4 regions of the Streptomyces sp. NPDC002889 genome follow, and region 1 is predicted to be linked to each of the others. Evidence: riboswitches for the same ligand, from Rfam matches in the RefSeq annotation. Region 1 holds a riboswitch; each other region holds the start of a gene.
The links. A riboswitch is a leader RNA that binds a small molecule or an ion and turns the genes downstream of it on or off. The one in region 1 is predicted to bind cyclic di-AMP.

Region 1 (7,063 bases):
CGCATCTTCTTCAGGATGCGACGTGCCGCGTACAAACCTACGTACCCACCGCCTACAACGAGGATCCTGGGACGCTCCGTGGTGCTCATGCCATCGAGTATCCACCCCCCTCGGAGGGGGTGCTCGTGAGCCCCTTCACAAGGTATCGACGCGGCTCTGCTACACTCCGCCGCCCACGTGACCGAGGTCATGGCGCCAGGGGGAACCACCGTGTACAGGGGAGTGGTGTCCACCCCTCGTGAGCTGGCCCCTAAGGACCGACCGCAGGTGGACCACGCCCCTTGGCCTCGATGGGCGACGGGCCCCGAACACCTTCAAATGTGCACCTGCGGGCCCAACTGAGAGGCACGAAGGGGCGTTCAAGGCCTCCTCCGACCCCTCAGGACGCTTTTCCTTGTGAAGAACTTCACGAACTTTCTCGCGAGAGTGGCGCCGGACGTCGCCAGAGCGGCTCTAAGCCAGGCTCCAGGCGATCCCGTCGAGGATGTCGTGCTCGCTGACGACCACCTCGCGGGCCCCGGTCCGCTGCATGATCGTGAGCAGTACGAGCGCCCCGGCGGCGATCACATCGACCCGCCCGGGGTGCATGACGCCGATCCCGGCACGCTCGTCGTGCGTGGAGTTCAGGAGCATGGCGGTGACCTCCTCGACCTGCTCGTAGGAGATCCGCGAGTGGTGGATGGCGGCCGAGTCGTACTCCTCGAGCCCCAGCGCGATCCCGGCCACGGTGGTCACCGAACCCGCGAGGCCGACCAGGGTGTGCGCCTCCAGGATCGGCACGGTCCGCTCCACGACGTCGAGCGCGGCTTCGACGTCGGCACGGACGGCGGCGATCTGCTCCGGCGTGACCGGATCCCCGAGAGCGTGCCGCTCTGTCATCCGTACGCAGCCGATGTCCACGGACCTGGCGGCCTGCACATGCTCCTCGCCGACCACGAACTCGGTGGAGCCGCCGCCGATGTCGACCACCAGATACGGCGTGGCCAGATCGGACCTGCCCATCAGTTCCTTGGTGGCACCGGTGAAGGAGAACTCGGCCTCCTGGTCACCGGTGATCACCTCGGGCTCGACGCCCAGGATGTCGAGGACACCCCGCACGAAGTCGTCACGGTTCTCGGCGTCGCGCGAGGCCGAGGTGGCCACGAACCGGATCCTCCCGGCACCGAGTTCCTTGATCACGGCGGCGTACTCGCGGCAGGCCGCGAAGGTCCGCTCCAGCGCCTCGGGGGCGAGCCGGCCGGTGCGGTCCACTCCCTGGCCGAGCCGGACGATGATCATTCGGCGGTCGAGGTCGACGATCTCCCCGGTGTCGGGGTCGGCGTCGGCGACGAGCAGGCGGATGGAGTTGGTGCCACAGTCGATGGCCGCGACCCGCGTCACTTCTTGTCCTCCTCCTCGGCCGCGCAGCCGCTCACGCACGGGCCCTTGCGCCACCACTCCGGCAGCATCGCGATCGCCTCGTCGCCCAGCGGGTTCACCCCGGGCCCGGCCGCGAGCGAGTGACCCACGAGCACGTGCAGGCACTTGACCCGGTCGGGCATACCGCCCGCGCTGGGGAACCCCTCGAGCACCTCGATGGCATCCCGGCGCGCGATGTAGTCCTCGTGCGCGGCGCGGTAGGCCGCGGCCAGCTCCGAGTCGGTCGCCAGGCGCTCGGTCATCTCCTTCATGACGCCGTTCGCCTCGAGCGTGCCGATCGCGGACGCGGCCCGCGGGCAGGTCAGGTAGTACAGCGTCGGGAACGGGGTCCCGTCGGGAAGCCGCGGGGCGGTCTCGACGACATCCGGCTGACCGCACGGGCAGCGGTGCGCGATCGCGCGCAGGCCGCGCGGCGGCCGGCCGAGCTGCTCCTTGAACGCGGCGATGTCCTCGTCGGTGGGCTCGGTGTGGTCGGTGGTGGGAGGAGGGGTTTCCATGCCTGCCTTGTTCGCTGCTTCGGTTCGCTGCTTCGGTTCTGTGCTTCTTCGGTTCGTCAGTCGCGGTCGGCGTTGTCCACGCCGTTCCAGACGTTCGAGTACCAGGGCTGGTCGGCCGCTTCGTCGTCCGCCCTGCGCTCCTCGGCGGCCCTGGGGTCGATCATGATGTAGCCGGTCTCCCGCGGGAGCACATAGTGCAGATGCTCGCGCGCGAGGCGCTGGATGTACATGTCGTCCTGGAGGCGCGCCTTCTCGTCGCGGAGCTGCTCGACGCGCTCGCGGGCCTCGGCCATCCGGCGCTTCTGCTCGGCGATCTCGGCGCGCTGGGAGACGTACTGGCGCATCGGATAGGCGAGCGCGACGACCAACGAGCAGACGACCAGGGCGAGAAAGGCGGCCCGCCCGGTGAGGCGGGAGCGGCGGGCCTGGCGGCGGCTCTGCGACCGGTAGACACGGGCGGCGGTCTGCTCGCCGAGCAACCGCAGCCTGGTCGCGGTGGAGAACCGGTCCGCCTCCGGCCTGCGCGCCATGGTCTCGCCTCCCCTTCACACGCGTACGTCCCCGGACACGGTACGGGACCGCGGCCGGGGACGTACGGACGCCAGGGCGTCAGCGGGTGATCAGGCGGCTCACCGGCCTGGTCCGCCGGTGGCCGGGCCGGTGATCAGTCCTTGAAGCGCGGGAACGCGCTGCGGCCCGCGTACACCGCGGCGTCGTCGAGGATCTCCTCGATACGCAGCAGCTGGTTGTACTTGGCCACACGCTCCGAGCGCGCCGGGGCGCCGGTCTTGATCTGGCCGCAGTTGGTGGCGACGGCCAGGTCGGCGATGGTGACGTCCTCGGTCTCACCGGAGCGGTGGGACATCATGCACTTGAACCCGTTGCGCTGGGCGAGCTCCACGGCGTCCAGGGTCTCGGTCAGCGAGCCGATCTGGTTGACCTTGACGAGCAGCGCGTTGGCGGCGCCGTCCTCGATGCCGCGGGCCAGGCGCTCCGGGTTGGTGACGAACAGGTCGTCGCCGACGAGCTGCACCTTGGCGCCGAGCTTGTCGGTGATGGCCTTCCAGCCGGCCCAGTCGTCCTCGAACAGCGGGTCCTCGATGGAGACCAGCGGGTAGGCGGCGACGAGCTCCGCGTAGTACTCGGTCATCTCGGCGGCCGAGCGGGACTTGCCCTCGAACTCGTACGAACCGTCCTTGTAGAACTCGGACGCGGCGACGTCGAGCGCGAGCGCGATGTCCTTGCCGGGGGCGTAGCCGGCTTCCTTGATGGCCTCGAGGATCAGGTCCAGGGCGGCGCGGTTGGACTCGAGGTTCGGGGCGAAGCCGCCCTCGTCACCGAGGCCGGTGGACAGGCCCTTCTGCTTCAGGACCTTCTTGAGGGTGTGGTAGACCTCGGTGCCCCAGCGCAGGGCCTCGGAGAAGGACTCCGCGCCGATCGGGGCGATCATGAACTCCTGGATGTCCACGTTGGAGTCGGCGTGCGAGCCGCCGTTCAGGATGTTCATCATCGGAACGGGCAGCAGGTGCGCGTTCGGCCCGCCGAGGTAGCGGAACAGCGGGAGGTCGGAGGCCTCGGAGGCGGCGTGGGCCACGGCGAGCGAGACGCCGAGGATCGCGTTGGCGCCGAGCGAGGACTTGTCCGGGGTGGCATCCAGGTCGAACATCGCCTGGTCGATCAGCCGCTGCTCGGTGGCGTCGTAGCCGACGAGCTCCGGGCCGATCTGCTCGATGACGGCGAGGACGGCCTTCTCGACGCCCTTGCCCTGGTAACGGTTGGGGTCACCGTCGCGAAGCTCGAGGGCCTCGAACGCACCGGTGGAGGCGCCGGACGGGACTGCAGCACGACCCGTGCTGCCGTCGTCGAGGCCAACCTCGACCTCGACCGTGGGGTTGCCTCGGGAGTCCAGGATTTCCCGGGCTACGACGACGTCGATGGACGGCACGAGCATCTCCTTCTGGGATGTGACGCTGGTAGTGCAGGGTCTCATTGGCCTTGCGGCAAGAGCCTAACCGCCTCCGGGGCGCCGACTGCCCGATGCCCGCACCCTGGGACGAAAAAGGGCATCAAGACCGTGGTTACTGGACAAAGTGTGCCGATCTACCCGCCAGTAACCTGCCCGCGCCGCACTCGGTCCCGTAAGGGAAAGGCCCCGGCCCGGCGCGTACGGGGGTATGCGCGCCGGACCGGGGCGACCGGGGGACGGGATACCTCGGGCCGGTGGTCCGCCGGGTCCACCGGGCTTCGGGAGCCCGTCGGGAGGGACTGCACGAGTCCCCGGAACGTCAGCTCAGGTGGAGCTGCTGGCCCGGGTGGATCACGTTGGCGTCCTCGATGATGTCCTTGTTCAGGTCGAACAGCTTCTTCCAGCCGCCCTCGACCTTCTCGGCCTCGGCGATGGTGCTCAGGGTGTCGCCGGCCTTGACCTTGTACTCGCCGTCGCCCTTCTTGACGGGCTCGGGGGCCTTCTTCGCCGGGGCAGCGGCACGCTCGGAGCGGGTGACCGGGGCCTCGGCGCGCTCGGGGGCGGGCTTGGGGGCCTCGGCGGCGCCGTCGTTGGCGGCGTTGGACAGGCCCACGCCGCAGTGCGGCCACGCGCCCTTGCCCTGGCCCGCGAGGACCTTCTCGGCGATCTCGATCTGCTGCGACTTCGACGCCTGGTCGGCGGTCGCGGCGTAGGCGGTGCCGCCGTAGGAGGCCCACGTGGAGGCGGAGAACTGCAGGCCGCCGTAGTAACCGTTGCCGGTGTTGATGGACCAGTTGCCGCCGGACTCGCACTGGGCGACGGTGTCCCACTCGGAAGTGGTCGCGGCGGAGGCGGAGGTGGCGCCGAGCACGGGGACGGCGATGGCGGCACCGGTGACGCCTACGAGCGCGGCGAGACGGGCGGCCTTGGACGGGCGGCGGTGCTTGGCCTGGGTGGAGCGCAGCATGGGACATCTCCTCACCGACGCCTGCGAGGTGAGCTGTCGGGTTCGGGCCGTGAGTGCCCGGCCGCGCGTTCTGGCGCGCGGCTTCACCCCAAGCCGGTTCCGTCCGTCTCTCTCAACGTCCGGTCCCGGCACTTACCTTGGGTCCCCCGCTCCTGCCTTCGGCGCTGTGAGCGACGACTGTTCCCCCCGACCGACGGCAGGATTCGGCGTGACGGTCGACGGAGCCCGCAATGGCGAGCGGTCAGACCGTAGACACAGCTCTCCCCGATGTTCAAAGAGTGAACATCGGGGAGAAAACCACCCAATCCGGACGGCGGGAAAGTCCCGTTTTCGCAGGTCGGGGGCGACATGGCTGGATCTGGCAGGTAATTTGCGCCAGTTGCAGCAAAGAGACCCTTGTCTCACTTGCACAGAACGGACATAAGACCGTGAACTGCCGCTACTTCAGGTCGAGATCAAGGTTCTGACCGGGGAGGATGAGATCCGGGTCCGAACCGACGGTCTCCTCGTTGGCTTCGTAGATCGCATTCCAGCCGCCGGGCACTTCACGCTCGTCGGCGATGACCGACAGGTTGTCGCCGGGCTGGACGGTGTACGCGCCGGGATCGGCGCTCGCGTCCGCACCCGCACGTGGCGAACCGTCACCTCGCGACGCGTGGCGGCCATTTTCACGCCCACTGTCCGCATTGACCGTTTCGTCATCATTCGTCGCGGGTTCGCCGCGATGCTTGCCGGTGCCGCTCGTCGCGCCGTCGGACGAGTCGAACCCGGATGCGTCGCTGTCCCTGGGTTCCGGGGTCCCGGGAACATACAGGGGCGTGTCCGCCTTCCCGGCCGCATCGGACTCGTCCGCCGCACTGGGAGACCCGGACGGCTCCGGACCGTCCGCAGCGCCGCTCGGTGCCTTGCTTTCGGGAGCCTTCGACGCGGCCGGAGCGCTCGACTTCGGCGTCGCCACGTCTCCCAGATCCACGCCCGGATCGACACCGGTCGCGGCGTCGTCGCCCGTCAGCCCCGCGAGCGCGCCGCACATGGGCCACGCCGCGGGGCCCTGCGCTTCGAGCACCTTCTCGGCGACGGCTATCTGCTGGGAGCGGCTGGCGAGATCGGCGCTCGGCGCGTACGCCGTGCCGCCGAAGTCCTCCCAGGTCTCCTGCGTGAACTGCAGTCCGCCGTAGTACCCGTTGCCGAGGTCGGCGCTCCACATGCCACCGGTCTCGCACTCGGCGACGCGGTCCCATGTGGTCGCGTCGGCCGCGGAGGCGGCGCCGGCGCCGAGCAGCGGGATCGCGATGGCCGATCCGGTCACCCCCGCCGCGACGATGAGGGCCGGAGCCTGACGGGGTCGGCGGTGCCGTCCGTTCCCGGAGCGCATGCGGTTGCCTTTCGCGTGACTACTGATTACTGCCGTGTCTGCAGGTGCCTGCTGAGTCGACGGTGAAGGTAGCGGCATTCGAATGTAAGTCACAAGTCGATGCAGCGGAGATCACGTGAAAGTCACAGAATTGACGCTCCGTCAGTTCTATGAGGCAGTGAACTCAACGGGCAGAGTGCGCAATCCACGCATAATGAGCCCCCCACGCCATCGCAAATCGGCCGGATCCCCCGCAAGCCGCAAGTCCGGCATTCTCCTGAGCAGCGTGGCAAGCGCGGTCTGCCCCTCCAGCCGGGCCAGCGGGGCGCCGAGGCAGTAGTGGATGCCGTGCCCGTACCCCAGATGCGGGTTGTCCCGCCGGGCGAGGTCGAGGGTGTCCGGGTCGTCGAAGCGCTCCGGATCACGGTCGGCGGCGGCGAGTACGACCAGGACCGGGTCGCCCGCCGCGATCGGCTGCCCGCCGATGGTGAGCGGCTCGGTGGCGAACCGCCAGGTCGCGAGCTCCACCGGCCCGTCGTAGCGCAGCAGTTCCTCGACGCCGGTCGCCAGCAGCTCGCTCTCGCCCGCATCCAGGGAGCGCTGCAGCCGCTCGCGCTGAACAGGATTGCGCAGCAGCGCGTACACACCGTTGCCAATGAGATTGACGGTGGTCTCGAAGCCGGCGAAGAGGAGGATGAAGGCCATCGCCGCGGCCTCGTTCTCGGTGAGGTGCTCGCCGTGGTCCGACGCCTTGATGAGCCCGGAGATCAGGTCTTCGCCCGGTTCCTCCCGTTTCCGGTGGATCAACTCGGCGAGATATCCCCGCATTTTCTTCACCGAACGGGCCACTCCGCCACGCG
Region 2 (7,063 bases), on a different contig from region 1:
GTGGATGCCTGCAGCTCGGCGAGATAGCCCGTGCGCTCCAGGACGGCCTCGAGGACGGTGGCGGGTCCGGCACCGGACTCGACGACCGTACGCAGCTCCTCCATCAGCACGTTGAACCGCTTGACGGCGTTGGCCGAACGGGCCGCCATGCCGTATGCCTCGTCCACGCGCCGCAGCGCCTGCGGGAAGGTGATCTTCTCGCGGAGCGCGAGGGCGTCGACCATCGCCTCGGCGCGCTCGCCGATGCCCCGCTTGGGCACGTTGAGGATGCGGCGCAGCGGCACGTTGTCCTCGGGGTTGGCCAGGACACGCAGATACGCGAGCACGTCCCGGACCTCCTTGCGCTCGTAGAAGCGCACTCCTCCGACGACCTTGTACGGCAGGCCGACGCGGATGAAGATCTCTTCGAAGACTCGGGACTGGGCGTTGGTCCGGTAGAAGACGGCGACGTCGCCCGCCTTGGCGTCGCCGGCGTCGGTGAGCCGGTCGATCTCGTCGGCGACGAACTGGGCCTCGTCGTGCTCGGTGTCCGCGACATAGCCGGTGATCTGGGCCCCTGCTCCGGCGTTCGTCCACAGGTTCTTGGGGCGGCGGCTCTCGTTGCGCTCGATGACGGCATTGGCCGCGGAGAGGATCGTCTGGGTGGAGCGGTAGTTCTGCTCCAGCAGGATCGTGGTCGCGTCCGGGTAGTCCTCCTCGAACTGGAGGATGTTGCGGATGGTCGCGCCCCGGAAGGCGTAGATCGACTGGTCGGCGTCGCCGACGACGCACAGCTCGGCCGGCGCCAGGTCCTCGTACCCGCTGCCCACCAGTTCGCGTACGAGCGTGTACTGAGCGTGGTTGGTGTCCTGGTACTCGTCCACCAGGACGTGGCGGAACCGTCGCCGGTAGTGCTCGGCGACATCCGGGAACGCCTGCAGCAGGTGGACGGTGGTCATGATGATGTCGTCGAAGTCCAGGGCATTGGCCTCGCGCAGCCGTGCCTGGTACATCCGGTACGCCTCGGCGAGCGTCTTCTCGAAACCGTCGGCAGCCCGGTCCGCGAAGGTCTCCTCGTCGATCAGCTCGTTCTTCAGGTTCGAGATCTTGGCGCTGAAGGACTTCGGCGGGAACTTCTTCGGGTCCAGGTCGAGGTCACGGCAGACCAGGGCCATGAGCCGCTTGGAGTCCGCCGCGTCGTAGATCGAGAACGACGAGGTGAAGCCCAGCTTCTTGGACTCGCGGCGCAGGATGCGGACGCACGCGCTGTGGAACGTCATGACCCACATGGCGTTGGCGCGCGGGCCGACGAGCTGCTCGACGCGCTCCTTCATCTCGCCGGCGGCCTTGTTGGTGAAGGTGATCGCCAGTATCTGGCCGGGGTGGACGCTGCGCGTCCCCAGCAGATGCGCGATCCGGTGGGTCAGCACCCGGGTCTTGCCGGAGCCGGCTCCGGCGACGATCAGCAGCGGGGAGCCCGTGTGCACGACGGCGGCACCCTGTTGTTCGTTCAGCCCCTCCAGCAGGGCGGACGGGTCCAGGACGGGGCGCGGGGCGCCGTCGCGGTAGTACCCGTCCCGGGCCGGGGGCACGTCGAAGGCACCCTCGAAGAGGTCGTCCGGAACCGGCTCCGGGGCCGCGTCCTCGGGGGGCGGCGGGTGCTCCTCCGCCTGGGGCTGGAGGTCTGCCAGGAAGCTGTCGTCAAAGAGGCTGCTCATCGCTCTACGAGTCTAGGCGGCCGCACCGACAGACGTGGCCGCCATCCGGATCCGGCCGGTATCCGCTGCCGGGCGCGGTACGCGACCGGGCGTACGGACGGGGCGGCCGGGGGGTGACGTACCCACGCTCACGCCCGGGGGAGGCCTGCACACGGGCCCGGGCACCACGCCCCGGCGGAATGTGGAGGATCCGGCGAGGGTCGTGCCGCTTACCCGGGCCGCGCGCCACCCACCCCCCGGGCAAGGTCACGAAAATGTATCGGACATTTCGAACATCAACCTTCCCAGCAACCGCACGAGTTGGCTAGCGTGCTCCCCCAGGCGGCCCGTACCCCCCTGGCGACCCACGTCACATCGGGCAACCTGCGCCGAATTCGGGCTTTTCGCAAGGAAGTTCGGAACCGGGGACCCAACACGCACAACTGGGGTGAATCGGGCCACGTTCCACCGGCCCGTAGGGCGTCTTCCGTTGCGCCCGAACCCGGCAGCTAACCCGGTAGGCGGTCCACGGAAGAAGGAGATGTCGGCCTTGGCGTCGCATCGCAAACCCCGCAGCCGTACTGCGAAAACCTCACCCGCCGTCGGGTTCACGACGGCCGCCCTCGCCGGTGTCACTCTCCTGTCCACGCAGAGCGCCAACGCCACGCCCGCCGAGCCGAAGCCCTCCATCGAGGAGGTGCAGAAGAAGGTCGACGACCTGTACCGGCAGGCCGGCACCGCGACCCAGACCTACAACAAGGCGAAAGAGGCCACGGACGACAAGCGCCGCGAGGTCGGCCGGCTGCTCGACGACGCGGCCGAGCGCACGGACAAGCTGAACGAGTCCCGTCGCGCCCTCGGCAACTACGCGGCCGCGCAGTACCGCACGGGCGCGGTCACCCCGACCGCCGCGCTGCTGTTCGCGGACAGCCCCCAGGCGTACTTCGACCAGACCCAGCTGATGGACCGTATGACGGACCAGCAGCGCGAGACGATCGACGCGTACGAGACCGAGCGGGCAGCGGCCGCCGAGCAGCGGGTGGAGGCGACGAAGAGCCTCGCGTCGCTCACCGAGTCCCAGCAGGCGCTGCGCGCGAGCAAGAAGACCGTCCAGTCGAAGCTCGCCGAGGCGCGCGAGCTGCTGTCGACGCTGACCGCGCAGGAGAAGGCTCGGCTCGCGGAGATCGAGCGCCAGAAGGAAGAGGAGGCGCGCCGCAAGGCCGAGGCGCAGGCCAAGGCGGAGGCCAAGGCCCGCGCCGAGGCGGAGGCCGAGCGGCAGGAGCAGGAGCAGCAGAACGACACGGGCACGGGTGCGGGGGCCGGGACGGGTACCGGCACGGGCACGGGCACGGCCGACGGCAGCTACGCGGCCAAGGCCGACAAGGTCCTGGCCTTCGCCCGCGCCCAGATCGGCAAGCCGTACGTCTGGGGCGCGACCGGCCCCAGCTCCTACGACTGCTCGGGCCTGACCCAGGCGGCCTGGAAGGCGGCCGGTGTCCAGCTGCCGCGCACCACCTGGGACCAGGTGAAGGTCGGCGAGCGCGTCGCGACGGGCGACCTGCTCCCCGGAGACCTGGTCTTCTTCTACGACGACATCAGCCACGTCGGCATCTACATCGGCGACGGCAAGATGATCCACGCGCCCAAGCCGGGTGCGAACGTCCGCGAGGAGTCCATCTTCTACATGCCGATCTACGGCAGCGTCCGCCCCGCCTGACGGGTCACGGAACGTGTAGGGCCGCTTCAGATCTGTCGGATTCTCATCGATCTGTCGTCAACCTGTCGTCTGCGACAGATCGATGAGAATCGCCCCGTCGAACCACACCGCCCGACAACGCACGGCAATGCCCTGCTCCGGTCCCTGGACGCCGATCACATCCAAGCGCTGATGCGCTCCGCACCCGGCCCCGACCAGATCACGCCCATGCCGGACTCAGCCAGCTCGGCCAAGGCCGCAGCTCGCCTCACCACCCGGCAGAACCCCGGACCGCTCAAGCCTTTCGGCGTCAGCATGACCCGCCGAGCGAATCCGAATCACTGGGCCCTGCTGCCGATCTCGAATTGTTTTCCTCACTGCTCCTCTTCGCCTCAGCTGGTTGACGTTGCAACGAAGTGGCGGGTTGCCTCGCCCCCGGCGGTCGAGCGGGCCTGGAGGGCACGGGCGTTCTTGGCGTCGGTGCTCGATGGGCTCGTCCCACCGCCTGGCTGCCGCCCAATGACCGGATCTGACAGAAAGTCGTCATTGCAGCCATCGAGCCCGTGGCGGAATGATCAGCGCATGCTCCAACCGCACAGAGTCGTCATCGCGGCCTTCCCCGGCGTCGAACTGCTCGACGTCACGGGTCCGGCCGAGGTGTTCTCGGTCGCCACACGGGTCGCCGACGCCGGTGAGCCCGGATACGTCGTGCGGATCGCGACGGCCGACGGCGGACCGGTGGTCACCTCCAGTGGCGTCCGGCTGATGGCCGACCTGACGCTGCAAGAGGTGGACGGCTACGTGGACACGCTGCTGGTGTCGGGCGCGGTCACCGTGGGCCAGGAGGGTGTGGAGCCGGTGCTCGACAGCGGGATCATCGACTGGCTGCGTGAAGCGGCGCCCCGAACCCACCGGATGGGCTCGATCTGCGCGGGCGCGCACCTGCTGGCCGCGGCGGGCCTGCTGGACGGCGTGTCCGCCACGACGCACTGGCTCACGGCCGCGCGGTTGGCCGCCGATCACCCGCGGGTCGCCGTCGATCCGGACCCGATCTTCATCCGGGCCGGCCGTGTGTGGACCTGCGCCGGTATCACATCGGGGATGGACATGGCGCTGGCGATGGTCGCCGAGGACCACGGCCAGGATCTCGCCCTGACCACCGCCCGGATGATGGTCATGTACGTCAAACGCTCCGGCGGCCAGAGCCAGTTCAGTGTCCCGCTCGCCGTCCCGACCGCCACCGGCGACCGCATCGACGACCTGCGCGTGTGGCTCGGCGAGCATCTCACCGACGACCTCTCCGCCGAAGCCCTTGCCGCACGACTGCATCTGAGCGTGCGCCACTTTTCACGACTGTTCCGCCAGCGCACCGCCACCACACCGGCCGCCTACGTCGAGTCCGCCCGGCTGGAGGCCGCCCGCCGATTGCTCCAGGAGAGCGACCGCAGCCTGCCGGAGATCGCCGCCATCAGCGGCCTCGGCTCCGTGGAGACCCTGCACCGTTCCTTCCAGCGTCGCCTGGGGACCACCCCCGCTGAATACCGGCGCCGCTTCCGCTAGGCCCTACGCATCCACCGACCGCCCACCGCCGCGCACACCACCGCCCGGCGGAACGCAGCCACGCCCGCACGAACGGCACACCACGACACCACCAGGGAGAAAACTGTGTCCCCAACCAAGGTCGTCCCCATCCCGGTCATGGGTCGGCACAGCATCAACGCCTACCTGCTGCTGGGCCGACGGCCCGTCATCGTCGACGCCGGGACGCCCGGAAGCGGGCAAAGGATCTACGAGCAGGTCGTCGCGCACGGCGTGGACCCCACCGACATCTCGCTGATCGTCATCACCCACGGCCACATCGACCACTTCGGCTCCGCCGCCGAACTGCACCGCCTGACCGGGGCACCGGTGGCAGGCCACATCGCGGACCTCGGACCTTTCCGCACCGGCCGGGTCCGCGAACCATACCTGCCCACCGGCCCGATGGGCCGCCTCATGGCCAGGAACAAGAATCTGCACGTCCAGGCCGAACCGCTCGAACCCGACGTACTTGTCCGCGGTGAGACGGCCCTGGAGGATTTCGGGATCGCAGCGCGCATCATGCCCACCCCCGGACACACCGCCGGGTCGATCTCCGTGCTTACCGACCAAGGAGACCTCGTCGCCGGCGACCTGGTCGCCAACTCCTTCATGGGCCTCATCCCGGGCCGCCCGGCCAACCCTCCCTTCCACGACGACCCATTGCACAACCTCGCCAGCCTGCGGAAGATGCTCGCCCTCAACCCCACCAGACTCCACGTCGGACACGGCACCGCGCTGGAACCCGAGCGGGTCCGACGGTGGGCCGCCCGGGAACACCACCGTCTGTCCCGGCTCAAAGCAGCCGGGCGAATCGCTACCCGTACGGACAACCACACAGCCTGACCGGCAGCCGCAGCACCGGCGCCCCCTGCCGTCGCCCGCACACGGCCTACCCCATGGCCCTCCCCAGGCCGGCTGACTTGGGCGGTCGGCATTGTGGTTGGCCGGATCGACTGAGCAGGTTTGTCCCCACCCCGAGCACGGGGTGGGGAACAACTTCAACGAGTCCCATCAGGCCCTCGCCGTCACACTGAGCCGCTACGAACGCCCAGCTCACAAGCGCCCGGGCGCTGCTGTCCGTTCATGATGTCCTCACGTCCAGAGCGTCGCGATGAAGATGTTCGCCACCGTCAGACCGCCCACCGCGCCGAACAGCGCCTTGTCGGCCTTCTCCTCGTCACGCTTGACGTAGACCAGGGCCAGGATCACCACCAGGACCGCGAGCTTGATGCCGATCTTGAGGTTGTTCACCGGCTGGTCGTCGGCCTGGTTGAGGCCTACCAGCACGATGCCCGTGACCAGCATCGTCAGCGCGCCGTGCAGCATCGCCGGGATAAAACGTGCGGTACCGGCACCTATCGCCTTCATCTGGGTGAGGAATCCGCCGAGGAGCGAGGCGATGCCGATGATGTGCAGGGCGACGAAGACATTGATGAGTACGTCCATGGGCGGAGCCTAACCGCGGCCATACCACCGCCTCCCGGTCGGGTGAGCCTCATCAGGGGCATCGGTCAGTGCAGTGCGGCAAATGGGGACCCGGGCGGGGGCCCGTACACACAAAGCGGTCCGGGCTGTCCACCTTCGGACACTTTCGGTCCTTGTACCTCCCGCCCGTGACCGCCAGGTTTAGCGTCCTGCCTCAGGTGGCCGAACTCCCCCGCCGCCGTCCGGCAGTCGGACGGCCTCGGCCGCCACCGCCGAGAGATCCGGCGGCGGGCCGCTTCCCCTGTGCGGCGCGCCGCCGGACCCGCAGGGATGACGGAAGGACGTGGACGCCCTCGTGGCAGCGCACCGCAGACCCAGGCAGCATCCGTTCGGCGGCCCGGCCGCCCGTACGGCCGCCACACTCGCGCTCGCCGGCGCCGCGACCGCCACGGGGTTCGAGGGGGCCGCGCAGGCGGAGCCGCAGCTCACACCCGCCCAGATCAAGGCCCGCATCGACAAGCTGTACCAGGAGGCGGAGGCCGCCACGGAGAAGTACAACGGGGCCAAGGAACGGTCCGCGGGCGCCCGCACGTCGCTGGACGCCCTGCGCGACGAGGCGGCCCGCAGGACCGAGCGGCTCAACACCTCCCGCAACGCCCTCGGTTCCATCGCGACCGCCCAGTAC
Region 3 (7,063 bases), on a different contig from region 1:
GGCACCGAGGTCGACGACACCGCGGCGAACGATGTGATCGCCCAGTTCCTGCATCTCGAGTACGCGGCCCCGGACCGCGACATCGCGCTGTACATCAACTCCCCGGGCGGCTCGATGAGCGCCATGTCCGCGATCTACGACACGATGCAGGTCATCACCTGCGACGTGGAGACGTACTGCCTGGGCCGGGCCGCCTCGACCGCCGCCGTGCTGCTCGCCGCGGGCGCACCCGGCAAGCGGATGGCCCTGCCCGGTGCACGGATCGTCGTCCAGCAGCCCTCCTTCGAGGAGCCATTGCGCGGACAGCCGTCCGATCTGGAGATCCATGCCCAGGAATTGCTGCGGCTGCGCACCCAAGTCGCCGGGATGCTGGTGCGCCACACCGGGCAGCCCGCCGAGAGGATCACCGCCGACCTGGAGCGGGACAAGATCTTCAACGCCACGGAGGCCAGGGCGTACGGTCTGGTCGACCATGTCGTCGACAACCGCAAGACCTCGCTCTCCGGGCAGAGGTGAGTGGCACATGCCGCTGCCGGAACTGCCGCCGCTGCCCGCTCTGACCCGCGCAGAGGCCGACTTCGTCGACAGCTACCTCGCCGTGGTCGATCTGCTGGGGCGGATCAACCCTGCACGCTCCGCCCACACCTACGGGGCGCTGCGCGCGGCTCAGGCTCTGGTCGGCCGGGCCGCCGCTCTCAAGGAGGCCCTGACGCTGATGCATACGCGCGGCGAGAGCGAGGTTCACGCCGCGACGCTCGCCGAGGCTCTGCGGGTCCTCGACGGTGAGCGGAGGGCGAACCGGGTGACGATGCCACCTTCAGCCACGAGTTGACGGACTATCTGCTGCCGTCAACCGCCAACGGGGTACTGCCTCCAGTACCCCGTTCGGTGGACTCCGGACGAATTGAGCACCTGCTCAAGGAGTTGCGCAACACGACTACCGGTTTGGCGTAATTGACGGTTTCACCCCTGCACAGCGGGGGTTCGACGTCACGCAAAAGCGATCAAAACGGTACCGAATACCCAAATAGATCAGTCGTGATTAGCTTCACAATAGCCGTTTCAACTCGGAAAACGGACATGTGTGGGTCAGGATCCGTGAGACGACAAGCCCCCGCCACCTTGACGGGGCGGTCCGGGCGGACGCTGAGTCCTGCCGCCGCACCGGATGACTGGTCGACAGAAGTGCATCGGCAGGAGTGGAGGGCCCAGGCAGTACGGGGCGACCGTTTCCTTCGGTCGTCCCTTGGGGTTAAGCCGCTTTCAGCGGCCGGGCGTCTTCGCCGGTCCGAACCCGACAGGTCACCCTTCACAGGCGGCTGACGAAGGGTTGCGCATGACTGCGCAGATTGATCTCCCGCTCCTGCTGTCACGAGCGGGGGCCGTATCGGCACTGACTCTTGCCGTTGTCGGCGGCACACTTGTGGCACCCGGTGGCGCAGCTCCCGCCCAGGCGGTGACCACCCACGCCACCAGGGCACTCGAAGTGGCCGCGTCGAAGAGAGGAGCGCCTTACGGGTACGGCGCCACGGGCCCGCATCTGTTCGACTGCTCAGGGCTGACTCAGTACTCCTACAAGAAGGCGGGCAAACGACTGCCGCGTACCGCCCAGCAGCAGTACAACCGGACCCGCCGTATTTCCGCCGCGGAAAGACAACGCGGCGACCTGGTCTTCTTCCACTACGGCGGTCACGTCTACCACGTAGGGATCTACGCCGGCAGGGGCAGGATCTGGCACTCCCCCAAAACGGGTTCGGTGGTGCGGCGGGACAAGATCTGGTCGAGCAGCGTCCGGTACGGCCGCGTGCGCTGACACCACGACCGATACGGATCACGCTCCCCTGCACCAGTGCGGCAACGGCCGGACCGCGCGCACGGTACGGTGCACGCGCCACCCGTGACGCCTTCCACGGCACGGCCGTCGCAGCCCTCGACCTGCAACACCGGTTCGGCTGCCTGGTGAGTGATCTCGCCGGGCAGCCGCTGATCGGCAGCGCGCCCTCGCATCCTTCCTGCAGGGGCGGATGGCCCTCTGGCGCAGGCGGGGTGCGACGCCCGCCGCGGTGTGCAGGTCGCCGGGCCATGCGCTGGAGTGCGCCTGCTCCGGGGCCTCGGGGTGGCCGTGGTACCGGAGATGGTGGCGGCAATGGCCGCGACTCCGCTGGAGGTACGGCAGTTGGACCCCACCGCTTTGCGCCGGACGATCTCGCTCGTGCGCCGTGGTCCGGAATCGAGTGCCGCCGCGCAGTCGCTATAGGCCCTGCTGCGCGGCGTGTTCGGCCGGACCGGCCGACAGTCCGCGCAGGAGCACCCGGGCTCAGCTCTGTACCGGAACGCTCCAGGGCAGGGCGATCCACACGGTCTTTCCGCCGTCCGCGGTAGGAGTGATCGACAGCCTGCCACCGCACTCCGCGGTGAGGCTGCGGATGATGACCATGCCACGGCCGTTGTCCTGGCGGACCGCGGCGGGCAGCCGCTGCGGCCAGCGCGGATGACTGTCGGTGACTCCGATGCACAGTTGCTCGTCGCGCTCGAGCCGCAGGTCGACGGTGAAGGTGGGCGACTGCCCGAAGGTGTGCTGCACGGCATTGGTAGCCAGTTCGGAAACGATCAGGCGTACGGTGTCGGCTGCTTCGGCCTCGGTCGGCAGCCCCCACCCGGATACGACGCTCGTGACATATCTTCGGGCCACCGAGACCGAGGCGGGATCGCTCGGCAGAGTGACGGATGCTTCTTGGTGGTCTGCCATGGCGACGCTGTCCCTTTCCCACCGGGCCGGTCTCCGACTCGTAGCGGATGAAATGCGAGGACGGCCACGGATTGCGCTGCGCGTCAGACTGCCACTTATCGGGCGTCAGGGACGCCGATCCACCGAGATAGGCATTTATCTGTCGCTCGATGCGGTGAACTCTGCTACGGGAGAGCGTATTTGGGGCGGTGACACCGCCGCGCGTCAACGCATCGGCGCGGCCCGGACGATGGTCTCGACCGCTGCGCCGAGCTGCTGATCGGTGAGGTCGGCCCGGGCCGTGAGCCGGATCCGGGAGATTCCGTCCGGCACCGAGGGGGGACGGAAACACCCGACCACGAGCCCCGCCGCCCGGCAGTCGGCGGCCCACTGCAGCGCTGCCTCCGGTGAGGGCGCCTGGACCGAGACGACCGCGGCGTCCGGACGCGCGGAGATGAGTCCGGCATCGGTCAGCCGCCGGTGCAGCGTCGCCGCCACGTCTCGCGCCCGACCCGCGAGTGCGGGCTCCCGGCGCAGCAGCCGCAGGCTCGCGAGGGCAGCGCCCGCGGCGGCGGGGGCGAGGCCGGTGTCGAAGATGAACGTGCGGGCGGTGTTGACCAGATGGTCGATGACACGGGCCGGGCCGAGGACCGCGCCGCCCTGGCTGCCGAGCGACTTGGACAGCGTGAGCGTGGTGACGACACCTGGACGGCCTGCCAGGCCGACGGCGTCGAGGGCGCCGCGACCGCCGTCGCCGAGCACTCCGAGCCCGTGTGCGTCGTCGACGAGCAACGCTGCGCCGTGCTCACGGCAGGCGTCGGCAAGCGCCGGCAGCGGCGCGGCGTCGCCGTCCACCGAGAACACCGAGTCGGTGACAGCGAGGGCCCGGCGGCCCGGGTGCGCGTCGAGCGTCTTGCGTACGGCGTCCACATCGGTGTGCGGTACGACCGCGGTCTCGGCACGGGAGAGCCGGCAGCCGTCGACGATGGAGGCGTGGTTGCCCGCGTCGGAGACGATCAGCGCGTCGCGGCCGCTGAGCGCGGTCACGGCGGCGAGGTTGGCGGCGTAGCCGGAGGACAGCACGAGGGCTGCCTCGAATCCGCAGAAGGCCGCCAGTTCGCGTTCGAGCTCGGCGTGCAGTGCGGTGCTGCCGGTGACGAGCCGGGATCCGGTGGCCCCCGCGCCCCAGCGGCGGGCAGCCTCGGCCGCGGCCTCGGTGATCTCCGGGCGGCGGGTGAGACCCAGGTAGTCGTTGCTCGCCAGATCGAGCAGGCCGAAGTCGGCGGGGCGCGGCCGGAGCGTCCGTACGAGGCCCGCGCGCTCACGGCGGCGCGACTCGTCGTCGATCCAGTCGAAAGGATCCTGGGGCATGGTGGTCCGGTCCTTTTGTAGGCAGCGCACAGACCTTAACCGGGTGCGCTCGAGGAGTGGATGTGGCCATGCACACACCTCAAACAGACGCTGTTGTGGGGATCCTCCTTGGCCACGGCGTGTGCCGTACGTCAGGATCGACGCCATGGACCTGCTGAACGCACTGGTGGAGAAGGGGCTGCGGCGCGAGCTGCCGACCCGTGAAGAAGCGCTCGCCGTACTGGCGACCTCCGACGACGATCTGCTCGATGTGGTTGCCGCGGCCGGCAAGGTGCGCCGGCAGTGGTTCGGGCGGCGGGTGAAGCTCAACTATCTGGTCAACCTCAAGTCGGGTCTGTGCCCCGAGGACTGTTCGTACTGCTCGCAGCGGCTGGGATCCAAGGCGGAGATCCTCAAGTACACCTGGCTCAAGCCGGACGAGGCATCCGAGGCCGCGGCCGCCGGTGTGGCCGGTGGGGCCAAGCGGGTGTGCCTGGTGGCGAGCGGCCGCGGTCCGACGGACCGGGACGTGGACCGGGTCTCGAAGACGATCGAGGCGATCAAGGAGCAGAACGAGGGCGTGGAGGTCTGTGCGTGCCTCGGGCTGCTCTCCGACGGCCAGGCAGAGCGACTGCGCGACGCGGGCGCCGACGCGTACAACCACAACCTGAACACCTCGGAGGGGACGTACGGGGACATCACGACCACGCACACCTATGCGGACCGCGTGGACACGGTGAACAAGGCGCACGCCGCCGGTCTGTCGGCCTGTTCGGGTCTGATCGCCGGAATGGGCGAGAGCGACGAGGACCTCGTCGACGTCGTCTTCGCGCTGCGTGAACTGGACCCGGATTCGGTACCGGTGAACTTCCTGATCCCGTTCGAGGGCACCCCGCTCGCCAAGGAATGGAACCTCACACCACAGCGCGCCCTGCGCATTCTGGCGATGGTGCGGTTCGTCTGCCCGGACGTGGAGGTACGGCTCGCGGGCGGCCGCGAGGTGCATCTGCGCACGATGCAGCCGCTCGCCCTGCACCTGGTCAACTCGATCTTCCTCGGCGACTATCTGACCAGTGAGGGCCAGGCCGGCAAGGCCGACCTGGAGATGATCACGGACGCCGGTTTCGAGGTGGAGGGTACGGACACCTCGACCCTGCCCGAGCACCGGTCCGGTGGCGGCTGTGCCACGTCCGTGTGCGGCGACGGCGAAGGGGCGGGCGCGTGCTCGGGCGGTCCGGCCACTGCCGAGAAGGCTCCCGACGTCCAGGCGGCGCGCACCGACCTCGTGTCCGTACGCCGCCGTGGTGCCGGCACGGATCTCGCGCCCAATGCCTGAGCTGTCCCCCGCTGAACTGCTGTCCCTGGACCGGGCCCATGTCTGGCATCCGTACGGCCCGATGCCGGGCCGTACGGACCCGCTGGTCGTCGAGTCCGCGTCCGGGGTACGGCTGCGGCTCGCGGAACCCGCCCACGGTCAGCGCGAGTTGATCGACGGCATGTCGTCGTGGTGGTCGGCGATCCACGGCTACAACCACCCGGTTCTCAACGATGCGGCGCACGGCCAGCTGGGGCGGATGAGTCATGTGATGTTCGGCGGGCTCACGCATGAGCCCGCCGTACGGCTGGCCGCCCGGCTGGTGGAGATCACCCCCGAGCCCCTGCGGCACGTCTTCCTGTGCGACTCGGGCTCGGTGTCCGTCGAGGTGGCGGTGAAGATGTGCCTGCAGCACTGGCGATCGGTGGGACGGCCGGAGAAACGGCGGCTGCTGACCTGGCGCGGCGGGTACCACGGGGACACGTGGCAGCCGATGGCGGTGTGCGATCCCGAGGGAGGGATGCACGAGCTGTGGTCGGGTGTGCTGCCGCGTCAGATCTTCGCGGACGCGCCGCCGGCCGAGTACGAGGAGACGTACGCGGACGGGCTGCGCGCTCTGATCGCGCGGCATGCGCACGAGCTGGCCGCGGTGATCGTGGAGCCGGTGGTGCAGGGCGCGGGCGGTATGCGCTTCCACTCCCCCGAGTATCTGCGGGTGCTGCGGGCGGCGTGCGACGAGCACGGTGTGCTGCTCGTCTTCGACGAGATCGCCACCGGGTTCGGCCGCACGGGCGCGCTGTTCGCTGCGGAGCACGGTGGGGTCGCGCCCGATGTGATGTGTGTGGGCAAGGCGCTGACCGGCGGCTATCTCACGATGGCGGCGACGCTGTGCACCTCACGCGTGGCCGACGGAATCTCGCAGGGCGAGATCCCGGTACTGGCCCACGGACCGACGTTCATGGGCAACCCGCTGGCGTCGGCGGTGGCTTGCGCGTCGATCGACCTGCTGCTCGCCCAGGACTGGCAGCAGGAGATCAAGCGCCTGGAGACGGGCCTGCGGGACGGTCTGGCGGAGGCGGCCGGCCGGCCCGGGGTGAAGGATGTCCGGGTGCTCGGGGCGATCGGCGTGGTCCAGCTGGACCACGCGGTGGACATGGAGGCGGCCACGGCGGCGGCGGTACGCGAGGGCGTGTGGCTGCGGCCGTTCCGCGACCTGGTGTACACGATGCCGCCGTACGTGACGGGCGACGAGGATGTGGCCCGGGTGTGCAGGGCGGTGTGCGCGGCCGTGTCCGCGGGATGAGGGCGCGTGGGTGCGTCCCCACGGCGGGGCTCACCTGCCGGGCGCACCGCAGGCCACCGGCGGACGGGCTGCGCCTCGGGCACCCGGCGACACGACCGCGGCCGGCAGACGGGCAGGGCCGCAGCGAACAGAGGAAAGCACCATGCCAGTGATCGTCGTGACCGGAACCGGGACGGAGATCGGCAAGACCGTGGTGACCGCCGCGGTTGCCGCGCTCGCGCGGGCGCGGGGGCGGTCCGTCGCCGTCGTCAAACCCGCGCAGACCGGGGTCGCGCCGGGTGAGGCCGGCGACGTCGAGGAGGTGCGGCGCCTCGCCGGGGAGGTGACCGGCGCCGAGCTCGCCCGTTTCCCCGAGCCGCTCGCGCCC
Region 4 (7,063 bases), on a different contig from region 1:
TAATTGGGGGTGAGATCGCCCTGCGGCCGGAAAATGGTCGGGACCACGTTCCGGATGGCGTAAGGTTGTGTTTACCGACGCGGGGTGGAGCAGCTCGGTAGCTCGCTGGGCTCATAACCCAGAGGTCGCAGGTTCAAATCCTGTCCCCGCTACTGCAGGCAGTGGCCCGGTTCCGATCGATGAGATCGGAACCGGGCCGTTGTCGTGTCCGGGACTCGGTGTCGCCCGGTCGGACGACGGTGCGCCGCTGTACGGCGCGGCTGCCGAGAGCCTGGTCAGAGCGCGGTACCGTCCGCAGCCGAGGGCGGACCGGGCAGGAGAGCGATCTTGGGGCGAGAGCAGGGCAGCATCTACAGCGCTCAGCGCATCGTCCGCGCGCTGCCCGCGCTGATGATCGTCGGTGGGGTGGTCTTCGATCTGCTGACCCCGCCCCGGTTCACCGCGGTGCCGATGTTCGCGGCGGCCCCGCTGCTCGCGGCCCCGCTCTTCACCTGGTACGCGACCCTGCTGACCGGGATCGCGGCGATCATGGGTGTGACCGGCCTGCATTTCTACAACCAGTCCATCGGGGAGATCACCTCGTACACCGAGGTGAGCACGGTGGTGACCGTCTCGGGGCTCGCCCTGCTCATCAATCGGGTCGTACGCCGCAGTGGCGAGCGGCTCGCCTCCGCCCGCGTGATCGCCGAGACCGCGCAGCGTGCCGTGCTGCCGCCCCCGTCCGACCGTATCGACGGGCTGCGGGTCGCCGCCCGGTACGAGGCGGCGCAGGCGGATGCGGCCATCGGCGGTGACCTGTTCGCCGTGCAGGAGACCCCGCACGGGGTACGGCTGATCGTCGGGGACGTACGCGGCAAGGGGATGGGGGCGGTGGCGGCTGTGGCCATCCTCATCGGGGCGTTCCGGGAAGCGGCCGAGCAGGAGCGCTCCCTGGAGGGCGTGGCCCAGCGGCTGGACCGGGCGCTGGCGCGCGAGGCGGCCCGGGGAGAGGAGCTCGATGCGATGGAGGGGTTCACCACCGCCGTACTGGGCGAGATCGGCCGCGACGGGGACGTGGTGCTGCTGGTGAACCGCGGCCATCCGGATCCGCTGCTGCTGCACGCCGACGGGGAGCTGGAGAGCCTGGTGCCGTCGGCGGCCTCGCTGCCGCTGGGGATGGGGGAGCTGGACCGGTGGCCGGACCGGGCGGAGGAGTATCCGCTGCCGGCGGGGGCCACACTCCTGCTCTACACCGACGGGCTGTCCGAGGCGCGCGATGCGGACGGGGTGTTCTACGACCCCGGTGCGCGGCTGCGCGGGCGGCAGTTCTCCGGGCCCGAGGAACTGCTGGACACGCTCGTCGAGGACGTGCGGCGGCACACGGGCGGCGGGACGAACGACGACATGGCACTGCTGGCGGTCGGCCGGCCGGCCGAGGGGCAGCCGGAGCGCCGCAGAACCGTCCCGATGGTGGCCACCGACGAGAATTCCGGACGCGCGTGACAGCCGCCGCACACGGCGTGTAATCGAAAGACATCACTCCGCATAACATTTGACGAACCGTCAGAGAGATGGCCTGGATCGAGGGGTGATCAAGTCGCCCGATTCCAGCCTGTTGTGTCCCGGTACGTCCTGGCCGAAGTCGTCAATGATCAGTCGGAACGGCTTGGAATCCGGTACTGGTCTCTATTAACGTTCGATAACGCAGCGCGGTCGTCCCAGCCGTCGTAAGAGACGGCGCCGTGCGCACGCGCCGAATTCCGCAAGGGAACCGGGGAACCACCAATTGGGGTGAATCGGGCGTCTTTTGTCGTGTTGTTCGCGGCCGAAGCGTCCGTAGGAGACCTTCCTGCTCCGAACCCGTCAGCTAACCCGGTAGGCGAGAAGGAAGGAAAGGAGTACGCCTTCGTGGCGTCCAACATGCCTGCCCCCGAAACCGCCTTCAAAACTGATCCCTTCGGTGACGAGGTGGTGGAGCGGGAGTGGGAGGAGTGGAACCCCACCGCGGACTCCGTCCGTCCGGTGCGCGGCCGGCACCGTGTCGTCAAGCAGCGCGGCGGTCTCGCGCGGAGCTCCACCGTGCTCGGCGTCGGCGTGATCGCCGCGGTCGGCGCGGGCGGCATGGCCACCGCACAGGACAAGCCGGCGGTCTCCATATCCCTTCCCGACTCGATCGCGGACAAGCTCCCCGACGCCAAGTCCATTCCGGGCGTGGGCTCCTTGATGTCCGACGACTCGGACACCGGCTACGGGAACGAGAACACCGCCCCCCTCAGCGCGCTGACGACCGCCGTCGACAGCGGCGACGGAGCAGAGGCCGAGCAGAAGGCGGGTGCGGGAGAGGCGCTGCGCGCCAGGATCCTCGCGCAGGCCGAGCAGCAGCAGGCCGAGGCGGACGCCGAGGCGAAGGCGGCCGCGGAGAAGACCGCCGCCGAGCAGGCCGCCGCCGAGGCGGCGAAGCAGCAGAGCACGGCGGAGGCCAAGGCCGCGGAGGAGAAGCGCAAGGCCGAGGAGGCCGCGGAGGCCAAGGCGGAGGCCGAGCGCCTCGCCAAGCTCGCCGCGAGCTACTCGCTGCCGACCTCCTCGTACACGATCACCTCCACCTACGGCGAGTCCGGCTCCATGTGGTCCTCCGGCCAGCACACCGGCCTGGACTTCGCCGCGCCGACCGGCACCCCGGTCAAGGCCGTGCACAGCGGCACCGTCAAGTCGGCGGCCTGGTCCGGCTCCTACGGTTACCGCATCGTCCTCGAGCTCGAGGACGGCAGCGAGGTCTGGTACGCCCACCTCTCCTCCATGACCGCGAGCGCGGGCCAGAAGGTGAGCACCGGCGAGACCATCGGGCGCGTCGGCGCGACCGGCAATGTCACCGGACCCCATCTGCACCTCGAGGTTCACACCGCGGGCGGCTCGGGCCTCGACCCGATGGCATGGCTGCGGGACAAGGGCCTCACGGTCTGACGAACCGAGGGTCTGCCGGTCTCTCCGGGGCCGGCAGACCGACGGCCGAACCGGCAGCCGCGAGATAGGCAGGCCGACTGCCTGGCCGGTGCCAGCCAGGCAGTCCCGTCCGGCCGCCCCGTTGCAGCCTTGCGAGGTGTACGGGTCCCGGGTCGGGCGGCGCCCCCGTCGGCAACCGGTACGTCCCGGACAACCGCCCCTCCCGAACTCCGACCGCCCGCCCCCTCGCCCGCCCGGTGAGCCAGGGGCCGGTCGGCTTCCGGCCCCCTGCTGGGCTGGCGCGGCGGCGTATCCCCAGGGCTCCGGCGGCACACCCCCCGGCGTCAGGGCTGCCGGAATACCCCGCCCCGGCCGCGTTGTTGATCGCGCCATGACTTCTCTCCGCACCCTCGGCTCGTCCGACCTGGCGGTCTTCCCGCTCGCCCTCGGCGGCAATGTCTTCGGCTGGACGGCCGACGAGACGCAGTCCTTCGCCGTGCTCGACGCGTACGCCGCCGCCGGCGGCAACTTCGTCGACACCGCCGACTCCTACTCCTCGTGGGCCCCCGGGAACGAGGGCGGCGAGTCCGAGACCGTCATCGGCAACTGGCTGGCCGCGCGCGGCAACCGCTCCGAGATCGTCGTCGCCACCAAGGTCGGCGCCCACCCCCGGTACAAGGGCCTGTCCGCGGCCACCATCAAGGGGGCGGCCGAGGCGTCGCTGCGCCGGCTGCGCACCGACCACATCGACCTGTACTACACGCATTTCGACGACCCGGCCGTCCCCGTCGAAGAGATCATCACCGCACTCGACCAGCTGGTGAAGGACGGCAAGGTACGGGCCATCGCCGCCTCCAACCTCAGCGCCGAGCGGCTGAAGTCCTCCCTCGACTTCTCCGACAGGGAGGGCCTGGCGCGCTATGTGGCGCTCCAGCCGCACTACAACCTGGTCTCGCGTGACACCTACGAGGGCGAACTGCGGGAGACGGCCGCCGCCGGCGGTCTCGCCACCGTCCCCTACTACGCGCTCGCGTCCGGATTCCTCACCGGCAAGTACCGGCCGGGTACGACGGTGGACAGCGCCCGGGCCCAGGGCGCGGGCAGGCATCTGGAGACCGAGCGCGGCCTGAGGGTCCTCGCCGCGCTCGACAAGGTCGCGACCGCACGCGGCGCCGAGCCCGCGACCGTCGCCCTGGCCTGGCTGGCCTCACAGCCGACCGTCGCGGCTCCGATCGCCTCCGCCCGCATGGTGGAGCAGTTGCCCGCCCTGGTCGCGGTCGCCGGCCTGGAGCTGACCGAGGACGAGCTGGCCGAGCTGAGCGCCGCGTCCGCGTAGGGATCTGTCAGGTGCGGTAGGGGTTGGGGCCGCCGTAGTTGCGGTACGGCGGCGGCACCCGCACGCGGCCGGTGGCCTGCGCCGCATAGGTGAGCGAGGGACCGGCCACCTCCCTGCGCTGCCACAGATGGTGCAGCAGCTCCTGCTCGCGCTCCACGAAGTCCGGGCCCGCCGCGCCGCGGTGGGCCCGGTGGCGCAGAAAGGCGAGCGACGTCGCGAACGCCTCGTACTCCGACACCGCATGCCCCGCCGCAGGGCCGTACGTACGCCTGGCGAAATCGCGCGCCATCGTGCGCGCCCGCATGGAGGACAGCGCGGGCGGCTCGGCCGGCGACAGCCAGCCGGCCGCCGCGTATGCGGGCAGCTGGGTGGATATCGTGCCGAGCTCCCGCTGCCGGGTCCAGATCGTCAGCCAGGTCAGCAGCCCGAACGCGGGCACCATGAACGCCGCGTACACCGCGTAGAAGCCCCATGGGCCGAACAGCGACACGGAGCCGTTCCACAGCGCGTGCATGCCCATCGCGAGAACGAGGCCGAGCAGCGGCAGCGCGATACGGAGGATCCGCCGGGCGGCCAGCGCGGCGATCCCGAAGCCGATGCCGGTCAGCACCGTGAAGAGCGGGTGCGCGAAGGGCGACATCACGACGCGTACGAAAAAGGTCGCGGCGGTCACCGACCCGAGGCCCGAGGTGCCGATCTCCTGATCCTCGCCGAACGCGCTGCCGAGGTAGAGGATGTTCTCGGTGAAGGCGAAGCCGGTCGCGGTGAAACCGGCCACCACCACGCCGTCGACGATCCCTGTGAAGTCCCGGCGGCGGAAGAGGAAGAGCAGCAGGATCGCGACGGCCTTCGCGCTCTCCTCGACGACCGGGGCGACGACGATCGCGCCGAGCGTGTCCGCGGATGCCGGATCGGCGGTCGCCGTGGCTATCCAGCGGGTCGCGAAGGTGTTCGCGATGATCGCGATCAGTGCGGCGGCGCAGGCGCCCCAGGAGAACGCGAACAGGAGATTGCGCCAGGGGCCCGGCTCGACCCGGTCCAGCCAGCGGAAAGCCGCCATCAGCAGCGGGACGGGGAGGGTGGCGAGACCGAGGCCCACCAGCAGGCCCTGGGTGCCGGTCTGTTCGCGTACGAGTGCCAGGATCACCAGGCCGCACAGGGCGAGCAGCGTGATCAGCACGCCCGCGCGGACCGCCTTGCTGCGCCACACCCGGCGAGCGCGCGGCCGGTAGCGCGGGCGGCCACGTCGCGGCACCGCGCTGAGCAGCTCCGCGATCTGCTGCTGCTCGCACGCGGGCACCGCCGGATGCGACTGCCCCTGCGGGAAGTTCGGCGGTGACGCGTGCTGCTCGGACGACTCGGACACCCGTCGACCCTAACGAGGGTCACTGACAACGGGCCATGGCGCCCGCCACGGCGGGGGAGTTCCCCGAGTCACGCCTCGGGCAGGGTGCGGCGGAACAGCAGGTCGTGCACCGTGTGGCCCTTGTCCAGGCCCTGTCCCTCGAAGCGGGTCAGCGGCCGGAAGGCGGGGCGCGGGGCGTAGCCGCCGTTCTCCTCGGTGTTCTCGAAGTCGGGGTGTGCCGAGAGCACCTCGAGCATCTGCTCGGCGTACGGCTCCCAGTCGGTCGCGCAGTGCAGCACCGCGCCGGCCTTGAGGCGCTGTGCGGCGAGGGTGAGAAACTCGGGCTGGATCAGCCGCCGCTTGTGGTGCCGCTTCTTGGGCCAGGGATCCGGGAAGTAGACCCGCAGCCCGTCGAGCGAACGGGGCGGGAGCATCTCCCGCAGCAGAATGATCGCGTCGCCGTTGGCCACGCGGATGTTGGACAGCCCGTTCCGCTCCGCGAGACCGAGGAGGTTGCCCTGCCCGGGGGTGTGGACATCGACCGCGAGAATCCCGGTCTCCGGGTCGTCGGCGGCCATCTGAGCGGTGGCCTCGCCCATACCGAACCCGATCTCCAGGACGACGGGCAGCCCGCCGAACATCTCCTCGAGGTCGAGGACGCCGTGCCCGTCGATGTCCATGCCCCACAAGGGCCACAGTCGCTGCAGCGCGTCGCCCTGGCCGGCGGTCACCCGGCTCCGCCGCGGCTGGAAGCTGCGGATGCGCCGCTCGTGGTGGGACCCGGCCGGATCGGCGGCGGGCCCCCCGGGAAAGCGGGGCTCGCCCTTGGCGCGGATGACGGGCCGGGCGGCGTCGGGGGTGGGGTTTCGAAGCTCATGCACAGTGCCGTCGATTCTACGAGCCCCTCGCCCGAGCCCCTGCCGCTGCGCCCGGCACCCCCGCGGGAAGGGCGCCCGACTACCCCGTCGCGCGCACCAGCCGGCCGTCCGCCAGCGCCGTCAGGGCGCGGCGGGCGACCTCGCGGCCGATCGGGAGGGACGCCGTCGCCGCAGGTGAGGGCGCGTTCAGCACATGGACCGTCCGTGGGGCCTCGCGGATCAGGAAGTCGTCGGCCAGCGTGCCGTCCCGCAGCACCGCCTGGGCCCGCACCCCTGCCGGGGCCGGCCGCAGGTCGGAATCCGTCACGGCGGGCAGCAGCCGGCGCACCGCCTCGGTGAAGGCGCGCCGGGACAGGGAGCGGTGCAGCTCACCCGCCCCGTACCGCCAGTGGCGGCGGGCGACGCGCCAGGATCCGGGCCAGCGCAGGGTGTCCGCGAGCTCCCGGGGGTGCACGGCCGACCAGCTGTAGCCCTCGCGTGCGAGCGCCGGGACCGCGTTCGGACCTACGTGGACGCCGCCGTCGATGCCGCGGGTCAGATGGACCCCGAGGAAGGGGAACGCCGGGTCGGGCACCGGGTAGACCA

Region 2: linked by a shared signal. The riboswitch ahead of ACFYWI_RS04245 (NlpC/P60 family protein) and the one ahead of ACFYWI_RS24935 (transglycosylase family protein) in region 1 are both predicted to bind cyclic di-AMP.
Region 3: linked by a shared signal. The riboswitch ahead of ACFYWI_RS22160 (C40 family peptidase) and the one ahead of ACFYWI_RS24935 (transglycosylase family protein) in region 1 are both predicted to bind cyclic di-AMP.
Region 4: linked by a shared signal. The riboswitch ahead of ACFYWI_RS27925 (M23 family metallopeptidase) and the one ahead of ACFYWI_RS24935 (transglycosylase family protein) in region 1 are both predicted to bind cyclic di-AMP.

Annotation. Positions count from the first base shown of each region.
Region 1 is NZ_JBIAPT010000017.1:78,080-85,142, reverse strand. Features, by position in the region: gene ACFYWI_RS24960 (NAD(P)/FAD-dependent oxidoreductase) at 1-89, opposite strand, end outside; gene ACFYWI_RS24955 (exopolyphosphatase) at 454-1,380, opposite strand; gene ACFYWI_RS24950 (DUF501 domain-containing protein) at 1,377-1,916, opposite strand; gene ACFYWI_RS24945 (septum formation initiator family protein) at 1,973-2,446, opposite strand; gene eno (phosphopyruvate hydratase) at 2,581-3,867, opposite strand; gene ACFYWI_RS24935 (transglycosylase family protein) at 4,202-4,849, opposite strand; cyclic di-AMP (ydaO/yuaA leader) riboswitch at 4,853-5,023, opposite strand; gene ACFYWI_RS24930 (transglycosylase family protein) at 5,289-6,224, opposite strand; gene ACFYWI_RS24925 (cytochrome P450) at 6,372-7,063, opposite strand, start outside.
Region 2 is NZ_JBIAPT010000002.1:297,192-304,254, reverse strand. Features, by position in the region: gene pcrA (DNA helicase PcrA) at 1-1,697, opposite strand, end outside; cyclic di-AMP (ydaO/yuaA leader) riboswitch at 2,054-2,215, shown strand; gene ACFYWI_RS04245 (NlpC/P60 family protein) at 2,218-3,393, shown strand; gene ACFYWI_RS04240 (GlxA family transcriptional regulator) at 3,955-4,932, shown strand; gene ACFYWI_RS04235 (MBL fold metallo-hydrolase) at 5,038-5,796, shown strand; gene ACFYWI_RS04230 (hypothetical protein) at 6,046-6,399, opposite strand; gene ACFYWI_RS04225 (NlpC/P60 family protein) at 6,734-7,063, shown strand, end outside.
Region 3 is NZ_JBIAPT010000014.1:96,493-103,555, reverse strand. Features, by position in the region: gene ACFYWI_RS22170 (ATP-dependent Clp protease proteolytic subunit) at 1-516, shown strand, start outside; gene ACFYWI_RS22165 (hypothetical protein) at 524-832, shown strand; cyclic di-AMP (ydaO/yuaA leader) riboswitch at 1,168-1,334, shown strand; gene ACFYWI_RS22160 (C40 family peptidase) at 1,337-1,813, shown strand; gene ACFYWI_RS22155 (ATP-binding protein) at 2,318-2,749, opposite strand; gene ACFYWI_RS22150 (8-amino-7-oxononanoate synthase) at 2,954-4,099, opposite strand; gene bioB (biotin synthase BioB) at 4,245-5,414, shown strand; gene ACFYWI_RS22140 (adenosylmethionine--8-amino-7-oxononanoate transaminase) at 5,407-6,696, shown strand; gene bioD (dethiobiotin synthase) at 6,839-7,063, shown strand, end outside.
Region 4 is NZ_JBIAPT010000021.1:14,480-21,542, reverse strand. Features, by position in the region: tRNA gene ACFYWI_RS27935 (tRNA-Met) at 79-152, shown strand; gene ACFYWI_RS27930 (PP2C family protein-serine/threonine phosphatase) at 325-1,482, shown strand; cyclic di-AMP (ydaO/yuaA leader) riboswitch at 1,721-1,876, shown strand; gene ACFYWI_RS27925 (M23 family metallopeptidase) at 1,888-2,940, shown strand; gene ACFYWI_RS27920 (aldo/keto reductase) at 3,311-4,255, shown strand; gene ACFYWI_RS27915 (PrsW family intramembrane metalloprotease) at 4,263-5,621, opposite strand; gene trmB (tRNA (guanosine(46)-N7)-methyltransferase TrmB) at 5,690-6,481, opposite strand; gene lhgO (L-2-hydroxyglutarate oxidase) at 6,558-7,063, opposite strand, start outside.